DNA from 3 places in the Pantoea sp. nfd-35 genome. Region 2 is predicted to be linked to each of the others. Evidence: predicted binding sites of a transcription regulator. Region 2 holds the regulator's gene; each other region holds the start of a gene.
What was found. The regulator LexA, encoded in region 2, represses DNA repair genes until DNA is damaged. The targets are predictions, from matches to a motif close to TNCTGTATGTACATACAGNA.

Region 1 (3,281 bases), 1.2 Mb from region 2:
GAGAGGCCCACGGCCGTAATAACGGAGTCGAGACTAAAAATGATGTCGAGCAACATGATTTGAACAATGGCACCCATGAACGAGTGAACGTTGGTTTTGTGCTCGGCTTCTTCGCCTTCTATCGTTTCATGAATCTCCATGCTGGACTTCCACAGCAAGAATAATCCACCAAACAACAGAATGAGATCGCGTGCTGAAAAAGCATGATCCATGAGGGTAAACAATGGGTTGGTCAGTCTTGCGACCCAGGCAATAGAGGCCAGTAATCCCAGACGCATCAGCATTGCGCCCATCAAACCGATGCGGCGTGCGCGGGCTTGCTGATGTTTGGGGAGTTTTGCCACCACTAACGACAGAAAGATAATGTTATCAATGCCCAGAACCACTTCCAGAATGGTCAGGGTGCCCAGCGCCAGCCAGGCGTTGGGATCGGTAATCCACTCGAACATACCTGCACTCATATCCTAAACGAAAATTAAACAAAGATTATACGCACCAAATTTGTCTAACTCACATTTAAATACCGTCAGGGACGCGAGAATAAGGCTGTCAGACCAGAAAATGGCGTGCCAGAAGCGGGCCTGTAAAACTTTTCTTGAGATAAAACCCGCGTGGCAGCGTCATGATGGGCTGTCCGCGATCGCCGATCCCTTCCGTTAAGGCTTTGCTGTTTGCTGCTTTGGGGCGAATCTGCAGCCAGGCACCGTGACGGGCGGTGATGCGTTCTACCTGACCCAGTACGATCATATCCATCAACTCCTCCCAGTCCTGGCGCAGCATCTCATCTTCCTGCGCGTCGGGGCTCCACAGCAGCGGCGCGCCAACCCGACGTTCGCCTAATGGGATGTCACGCTCGCCCTCTACCGGCATCCACAGGACGCGCGCCAGCTTATGGCGGACATGGCTGTTTTGCCAGGTGACGCCGCTGTTTCCGGTGAGGGGCGCAACGCAAACAAATGTTGTTTCCAGCGGCTTGCCATAGCGATCGACAGGGATCGTTTTCAGTTCAATTCCCAGGTGTGCGAAATCCTGTTCTGCTTTACTGCCCGCACTGGCGCCCAGATGCCATTCCAGCAGCATCCCGACCCAGCCTTTATCCCGTTTCAGGTTGGCCGGTATCGGAATGCCTGCCTGGTCGGCCAGGGTTTGCAGCGTTAAACCTGCCAGTGACTGGGCGCGCGATAACAGTGTTGACTCGTCTTCAGGTGGCCCGGGAAGGAATGTCATGTGAATAACTCATAATGATTAATAATTAAGCAGCCTGCGGCAGCCTCAGGTTTTCCACAGGAAAGAACGCGGTATAACTCACATAATAACATGAAACATAGTACTTTTTTTTACAGCGAAATTGGCAGGCTCCAACTCATGTCGCAGGTTATCCCAACTTGCTATCAACAATGAACAGGATCTCAAGCCCAGTTATCCACAGAAAAATGGGATAACCCCGTCTCAGGTTGCCTACTGGTTCCATTTACAGCCTTGACTTTGCTGTTTTTCAACAAAAATTAAGCCGTTTGATGCAAGCTTGAGCCGATCGCTGTGGATAAAAAGCATTGTGGTGGATCTTTAGCCAATTGTCAGCACGAAGGAATTATCCGCCCCCTTTCCGGCAGGGTAAAAGGCAGCAGAGTAAAAAAATAGGCTTATATTTCAAGAATAAATCGTGGGCTGGTTTTTGGTGCCTTCAGATTCATCCTGGTACGTTATTCAGTTAACTCCCGTGTTCTGCACAAAGCTATCCACAGAAAACGTGAATAAGATCTCTCTTTTTACGGACTTTTGTTTATAACTTCGCATGAGTCTGTGAGTTATCCCGACATTACGCCCCTAAGCGCCCGCAAATCCAGTGGTTTACCGCCTGTAAGGAGTGTGAAACAATCAGACCATTCAATTTTAGCTTTTGAGGTAGTCCGGTGATCGATGATGATGGCTACCGCCCGAATGTTGGTATCGTAATTTGTAACAGGCAGGGGCAAGTGTTATGGGCCAGGCGCTTTGGACAGCACTCCTGGCAATTTCCTCAGGGAGGCATCAATCCCGGTGAAACCGCGGAACAGGCGATGTATCGCGAACTGTTCGAAGAAGTCGGGTTACACCGCAAAGATGTTCGAATACTTGCATCTACCCGTAACTGGTTGCGCTACAAGTTGCCAAAACGTTTGGTGCGTTGGGACACAAAACCGGTTTGTATTGGTCAGAAACAAAAGTGGTTTCTTCTGCAGTTGATGTGTAATGACGCAGACATTAATGTGCAGCACAGCAGCACGCCGGAATTCGACGGCTGGCGGTGGGTAAGCTTTTGGTATCCGGTCCGTCAGGTTGTCTCTTTTAAGCGCGATGTTTATCGTCGGGTGATGAAAGAATTCGCTGGCGTAGTGATGTCCATGCAGGAGAGTGCGGTGCAGCGAAATCATCCTGCCCATCGACGTAAAAGAGGATAGGCCACGCCCTTTATGCTCACTCAGTTGCGAGAAATTGTTGAAAAGGTGGCGAGTGCGCCACGTCTGAATGAAGCACTCGACATTCTGGTTAATGAGATCTGCCTGGCGATGGAAACGGAAGTCTGTTCCGTCTACCTCGCCGATCACGAACGTCGCTGTTATTACCTGATGGCGACACGCGGTTTGAAAAAACCGCGTGGGCTAACGGTCAAGCTGGCGTTTGATGAAGGTATTGTCGGTCTGGTGGGGCGACTCGCTGAGCCGATTAACCTTGCCGATGCGCAGAGCCATCCCAGCTTTAAGTACATTCCTTCAGTAAAGGAAGAGCGCTATCGCTCTTTCCTTGGCGTGCCTATTATCAGCCGCCGCCAGCTTATGGGCGTGCTGGTGGTTCAGCAGCGTGAACATCGGCAGTTCGACGAAAGTGAAGAGTCGTTTCTCGTTACCCTGGCCACGCAGCTGGCTGCCTTACTGTCACAATCGCAACTGAGTCAGTTGTTTGGTCAGTATCGTCTGGCACGTATTCGGGCCATTGCTGCCGCCCCAGGCGTTGCCGTCGCGCCGGGCTGGGTAGACGAAACCCAGCCCTTACTCGATCAGGTTTCTGCCGCCTCAACGCTGGATCCGCAGCGTGAACGCGAGCGTTTGTCACTGGCCATGACCGAAGCCGCCAGTGAATTCCGTCGCTTCAGTAAACGCTTTACCGCCAGCGCGCAAAAAGAGAGCGCGGCGATCTTCGATCTCTACTCGCACCTGTTAACGGACGCACGCCTGAAAAAGGATCTTTTCGCGGAGATCGAGCGGGGATCCGTTGCCGAGTGGGCGGTCAAAACCGTCATT
Region 2 (3,281 bases):
ACCGCCGTTCACATTGATACCCTGATAGAGGCGGCTCCAGAGCCAGCCCATTACCCGGTCCGTCACGCGAATGGCTTCATAGGAGAAGTTGGCGGCAATCTCTTCCATCATCTCGATGGCGTTCTGCTGCGCCTTCTCATGGGAAATCTTTTTACTGCGGGCTTCGTCTTCTACCGCTTTTTCAATCGCCTTCGATTGCAGCAGGCGGTTGAACAAATCCTGGCGCGCGGGAAGGCGCGGGCCAACAGCCGCCAGACGCTGACGGGCAAAGTGGATACGGGCAACCCGGGCCAGTTTCTGGGCGATGGATTTATCCGTGCCGTGCTCAGTCGCCATACGACGCAGAGAGACGGTCGGTGAGAAGCGCACAAAACTGTCACGTCCATGCCAGAGCACGGCAAAGAATTTTTGTACGCCGTTAAGCAAGCGCAAATGCGGTGGATTGTCTTCACCCTGCACTTCCCGGCCAGGTGCACGACCAAACATAACTGAAACCGGTAACATCTGAATATCAAGCTCAGGATTACTGCGGTGCAGATCAAGATATTCGTGGAAGATTTTTACCGACTCGACGCTGGGCACGAAATAGGGGAACACGCGCGGACCGTCGTGAATAAAGACATGGCGCGGCAACAGGGCCCCGTCAATCTCCAGTGGTGAGAGCGGATCGGGCAGATCGTGCCGGATGCACTGCGCACGCAAAGTGAGGAGATCGGCCTTTGAATCATAAGGCAGGACATACATAATAGGCCGGGTAGGATCCAGCCCATGTTCGGATACGGGATCGGCCGGAATGGCCTTACTCTTTACCAGAAACGAAAGGGGTAAATTCAGTAATTTATAAAAAAGTATACGCCAACCTGACATAGACAATATGAAGCCTCTTGTTAGCAAAGCGGCGCAAGCTTATCAGAAAGCGCAGCAAAAATCTGTGACAGCGACAATTGTGCGCTGCCCAATATTGACGTCAATCCTTTGAAAAGAGTTCCTTTATTATGACAAATAATGCCACCGGCCTTAACCGTATTGTGAAAGCGGCCGGCTATTCATGGCAAGGTCTGCGTGCTGCCTGGCAGCACGAAGCCGCTTTTCGTCAGGAAGCGGTTGCCGCAGTGGTGGCGATTATCCTGGCCTGCTGGCTGGATGTCGATACTGTTTCGCGCATCCTGATGATTGGTTCTGTCGTGCTGGTGATTATTGTCGAAGTCCTGAACAGCGCGATAGAAGCCGTGGTAGACCGCACAGGCCAGGAGCGTCATCCGCTTGCCGGGCGGGCAAAAGACATGGGATCCGCTGCCGTTTTTATCGCAATATTACTGGCCCTTTTTGTCTGGGGAACGCTGCTTTGGTCGCATTTGCGATAAGCGTTCCATCTCGGCTCAAATAACTGATTTTGACCTGAGTTTTGGTTTCCATTTCACCAATACCTGTATATACTCACAGCGACTGTATAAACAACCAGGGGGCGGGATGAAAGCATTAACCAGCAGGCAGCAACAGGTCTACGACTTGATTCGCGACCACATTAATCAAACAGGCATGCCGCCAACGCGTGCAGAAATTGCTGCACAACTCGGTTTTCGTTCGCCCAATGCGGCCGAAGAACACCTGAAAGCACTGGCGCGTAAAGGCGTGATTGAAATTGTCTCTGGTGCGTCCCGCGGTATCCGTTTGTTAATGGAAGAAGAGCCATCAGACGGCCTGCCGCTGATCGGTCGTGTTGCCGCCGGTGAGCCATTACTGGCTCAGGAACACATTGAAACGCATTACAAAGTGGATCCCGACATGTTCAAGCCTTCAGCCGATTTCCTGCTGCGCGTAAGCGGTATGTCAATGAAAGACATCGGCATCATGGATGGCGATCTGCTGGCCGTACACAAAACGCAGGACGTGCGCAATGGTCAGGTTGTGGTGGCGCGCATCGATGACGAAGTCACGGTAAAACGCTGGAAAAAGCAGGGTTCTGTGGTGCATCTCTTACCTGAAAACAATGATTTCGAGCCTATCGTTGTTGACACCCGTGCCCAGTCACTGACCGTTGAAGGTCTGGCCGTGGGCATTGTGCGTAACGGTGAGTGGCTGTAAAACCGGTTAAGATTGTCGGCTTTCGTCAATCTTACTATTCCCCTGCTTGTCCTTACTTTTCCGCTGTGGGTTGACCTGAAACCCCGGCGGTTCATCGCACGGATTTACGAATGCGCTTTCTGACGGCTACCGATAAAAAACTGTGGCGGTTAGCGCTGCCCATGATCCTGTCAAATATTACGGTTCCTTTGCTCGGCCTGGTCGATACGGCCGTTATTGGTCATCTCGACAGTCCGATCTATCTGGGCGGCGTCGCCGTCGGCACGACCGTCACCAGCTTTGTCTTCATGTTGCTGCTTTTTCTACGCATGAGCACTACGGGCTTAACGGCACAGGCATTCGGTGCGGGCGATAAGACCGCGCTGGCGCGTGCGCTGACACAGCCACTGATCATCGCCCTGGTGGTCGGCATCCTGTTTATCTTCCTCCGCTATCCCGTCACCGCATTGGCGACCCGCTTTGTCGGTGGGGATCCGTCGGTGCTGGAACAGGCTGCCCTGTTTATTCATATTCGCTGGCTCAGCGCGCCCGCAACGCTGGCTAACCTGGTAATCCTGGGCTGGCTGCTGGGCGTTCAGTATGCCCGGGCACCCGTCATCCTGCTGGTGGTGGGGAATGTCATCAATATCCTGTTAGATCTTTGGTTGGTTCTGGGCCTGCACTGGGGCGTGGCCGGTGCCGCCACCGCCACCGCGCTGGCAGAATACGCGACGTTGCTGGTCGGTATGGCGATGGTGTGGCGCGTATTAAAGCTCCGTGGTATCAGGTTTGATATGCTCACCCGCAGCTGGCGTGGCGATATTCACCGCCTTCTTCGCCTTAACCGCGATATCTTACTGCGCTCATTGCTCTTGCAGCTCTGCTTTGCCTCGCTGACCGTACTGGGTGCCCGTATTGGCCCGGATGTGGTAGCGGTAAATGCTATCCTTCTGATGTTTATTACTTTTACCGCTTATGCCCTGGACGGCTTTGCCTATGCCGTCGAGGCCTTTGCTGGCGAAGCACACGGGGCAAAAGACGGTAGCCGACTGCAGCAGGTATGGTTGTCTGCCTGTCGCCAAGCCCTGTTAGTGGCGCTGTTTTTCTCGCTGGCCTATGCTTTTTTTGGCTATCAGATCGTGACTTTGCTGACTTCTATTCGTGCACTGCAAGAGGCGGCCGATAGTTTTCTGATTTGGCAGATGGTGTTACCGCTG
Region 3 (3,281 bases), 2.1 Mb from region 2:
TGATGCTAACCGACCGGCGCAGGGCGTGTTTTATCCAGATGGGCCTCACCGGGTTAATCTTGAAATGCTGGTGGACTACCTTCATAAACAATCCTGAGTGACGGCGAGCCGTATTTACTTAAAAAGGCGTGATGGCATGCTAACGGGATGCAAACACATCGTTGCGCTTTTTTTGGGCTTTGTAATCTAAATTGCATGCCTCACTCTTCGTGCATTTCCTGGCGATAAGGATTACGTCAGGCGAAGTTAAAAATGATACAGGTCTGTTACTGCAGGGACGATACGGATGTAAATATAGGGTATTCGATGACGTGCTTTTTAATGATGAGGCATTGATTGAGCAGGTAAAAGCATGCCCCGGCGCGGAACATGCTCGCGATAAAACCACTCAGGACGCTTTAAAAGGGTCTTTTTTATCATCCTGACTGTCATCATTTTTTCTCGGGACTTCCCCGTGATCTTTAGGTGCATCCTTAGCGGGATGATCGTCTTCCTCATAGGCATTGCCTGCATGAGGTGCCGCTTCGGGTAAACCTTTGCTGACATCGCCCTCATGTTTACGCTGTTCGTTACTGTGATGTGTATGCATGCTTCGCTCCTTTTTGAGTCTGTTAAGTCTAGTCCAGCTAAACCAGACCGTCACAATTCCCCTCAATCAGTGGGGCTCGCTCAAAAATGGGCACCCTTACTGATAGCGACTAAGCTTACGCATTGACGCTTTGCTCTCATGGTGCTTACTCATCCTACCGTTTTCCGCTCATGTCACTCACGCTAGTGAGTTCCGATTATTCCTAATGCAAAGTCGCTATATTGTTCTACCTTTAAATCTCCAGGCGACATTTTCATTGGATAAACAACCATAAGGAAACACAGCATGACTGATTCAATCGAAACCAAAAGCAAAACAGATTATCTGCGTGACGTGGCATCTCAGCTGAAAGAAATGCGTCACTATGCACAGACGAACACTGAGACGCTTTCTGCACATTGGTTAGCCTTTGACGCCGGCGAGTATAAAGATGAAGGAAACGCAGCCCGCATTGACGCGCTGCTGAACAAACAGGGTACGTTACTGGAAGATCTGGAGACGGCCATTCAGGATATCGAAATCGAAATTAACCACAGCGAGCAGGAGAGTTAAGCGATCTCCCGCTGACTGAGGCGGTGGCGGTTAACGGATTAATCAGCCACCAGCCAGAATTCTGCTTCATCAAACATCTCTTCCACGAGGCGCGCTATTGTCGCCTTCTCGTTCTTACTGAGATCGGTCTCTATCGCATTCCGCTCCATAGGCTTGACCTTAACCTCAATGTCAGGGAACACGCGATGCACCCGTTTCTCTAGTTCTGCTAAAATCATCTCACGCGCTCCTGGCAGGCCCGCGACATTACGTTTATCGTAAATTAACTCTACAAACATGTTAACAATCCCTTAAGGGCAAAATCGCCTCGCCATTTTACTGTAAATAAAAACAGTATCAAGCTGATGTTTATCTTAATTCGTTTTTTCCGCGTCGCGTAGAAAAGCACCGTCATCTGGTTTACTCTGAGTGCGTTCACAACACTAAGTGCGCTCACTCACCAGGAGAAGTGCAATGCGACAATTGGTTATAGATATTCTGCTCAAACTAGCAAAAATGGATGTCGACGCTAAGGAACTGACTGCGCAGATAGAAGCACAGTCATTGTTGGTGGCAGCTTTATTGGTCCAGGCGAAACAAGATAACGCATTAACCATCTCCGAAACGGTTCAGGATGCGATAGTGACGGCTTCACGTTCATCATCTGAATTTATGCAGTCGGATATTGATTTACTGCTTACTCACATTAACCGGCTGCTGGCCGTCGCTAAGTATGTTGAAGTGAGAGGCAAAATGGCGCAGGAAGAGTAATGGCAAACGCTGGCGATAAGTGTGTTGTCTGTCGCCAGCGACGCCGTAAAAAGGAGAGGCTCAGCGAACCCATCCTGATGGTTAACAGGGCGATGACATCAGCGGTATTTTCATTGTCCCGCCAAGACCTTCTTACTACAGTTCATTTTTAATACAGAATTCTTCCCAGCTCATTCCCAGTGATTCCGCATGCGATCTGAGATAACGTTCTATGGCCTCGGCAGCGACGGCTTTATCCGGTTCAGCCAGCTGGATCGAGAAAATCATACCATCAAGGTTCTTCTGGCGTAAAAAAGCCGCGTAGATGCGTTCAGCATGCCATTCACGTAGTTCACGCAGTGACATATTGGCGGCGCGGGCATCGCTTTCTGTGAGTTCGTCTAATGCTGCCTGGAAATCCGCGTGGGCGGTAAAAAACAGGGCGCGAGCCTCGGCGTAATAAGCTTCTGGAGTTTTCATTGCAGGTTTCCTGATAGGTAGTGCAGGGCGACAGTGTAGCCTGTTGCGTCTGGCTTGTCAGGCTAAGTGGGGCAGGATGAAAAACGGTCAGTTCGCGGTGCTGATATTGATAAATGTTGCCCGTGCGCGATGAAAGCGTCAGAAAATGCAGTTTTACGCTTAGGGCAGCATTCAGATAGCTTGCGCACCTTACCGTAAAAATTATAACGTAGCCGCCATTGACCGGATTTTAGGGATTAAAAAATGAAAAACTGGATGCTGATTGCCACTCTGGCGCTGAGTGGCTGCGCACAAATCAATAGTTATGAGAGTGCGGTGCAAACGCCTGCTCCGGCAAATTTGCAGGGTAACTGGCAGACAGTAGGGCCACAAAGCGATCTGATTAGCGATAAGGCGATTGCCAGTCTGATCGTCAATGCCGATGGCAGCACTCTGGATTGCCGCCAGTGGCAGCGTGTCATTGCAAAACCAGGCAAGCTGACCCAACTCAATGGCGATTATGTCAATGTGACGCGTCAGGTGCGGGTAATGCCGCTGGACGTCGATAACGGTGAGCTGGAATACGACGGTCTTACCCTGCGCAAGGTCGAAAAGCCGACCGTTGAATGCCAGAAAGCAGAGCAGGAAGTGGCAAAACAGCCTAATGCCGACGTTATTCAAAATATCGAGCCTGAAATTATGCGGCCGGCATTAGCAAAATAATTGGCTGAATGCGGTCCAGAGACCGCACTCAGCATAGTCACACGGGTGAATCAGTCAATCTGGTGGCGTTGGCAACCTCTGTTTATGCTTCAACAACCCAGACGCTCACGCTGCCACCATTACAGCTAAACAGCGCGCTGCCATTATCATCGGTGGTAATGGTCTCTGATTTATGCCCAAGATAGTCACGCCACACTTTTCCGGCATAGCCTTCGCCCATCGCAATGTG

Region 1: mutH (DNA mismatch repair endonuclease MutH) is a predicted target of LexA. The motif match lies at 1,460-1,479, and genes of this name have one in related genera.
Region 3: P9J57_RS08640 (DinI-like family protein) is a predicted target of LexA. The motif match lies at 1,458-1,477, and genes of this name have one in related genera.

The regions. Positions count from the first base shown of each region.
Region 1 is NZ_CP122403.1:939,209-942,489, forward strand. It holds gene P9J57_RS04510 (TerC family protein) at 1-449, opposite strand, end outside; gene mutH (DNA mismatch repair endonuclease MutH) at 550-1,227, opposite strand; gene rppH (RNA pyrophosphohydrolase) at 1,914-2,441, shown strand; gene ptsP (phosphoenolpyruvate--protein phosphotransferase) at 2,454-3,281, shown strand, end outside.
Region 2 is NZ_CP122403.1:4,196,640-4,199,920, reverse strand. It holds gene plsB (glycerol-3-phosphate 1-O-acyltransferase PlsB) at 1-867, opposite strand, end outside; gene P9J57_RS19435 (diacylglycerol kinase) at 996-1,364, shown strand; gene lexA (transcriptional repressor LexA) at 1,471-2,085, shown strand; gene dinF (MATE family efflux transporter DinF) at 2,196-3,281, shown strand, end outside.
Region 3 is NZ_CP122403.1:1,848,133-1,851,413, forward strand. It holds gene P9J57_RS08625 (hypothetical protein) at 1-97, shown strand, start outside; gene P9J57_RS08630 (hypothetical protein) at 389-589, opposite strand; gene P9J57_RS08635 (hypothetical protein) at 875-1,141, shown strand; gene P9J57_RS08640 (DinI-like family protein) at 1,180-1,419, opposite strand; gene iraP (anti-adapter protein IraP) at 1,595-1,891, shown strand; gene P9J57_RS08650 (DUF6388 family protein) at 2,027-2,350, opposite strand; gene yedD (lipoprotein YedD) at 2,594-3,052, shown strand; gene amyA (alpha-amylase) at 3,135-3,281, opposite strand, start outside.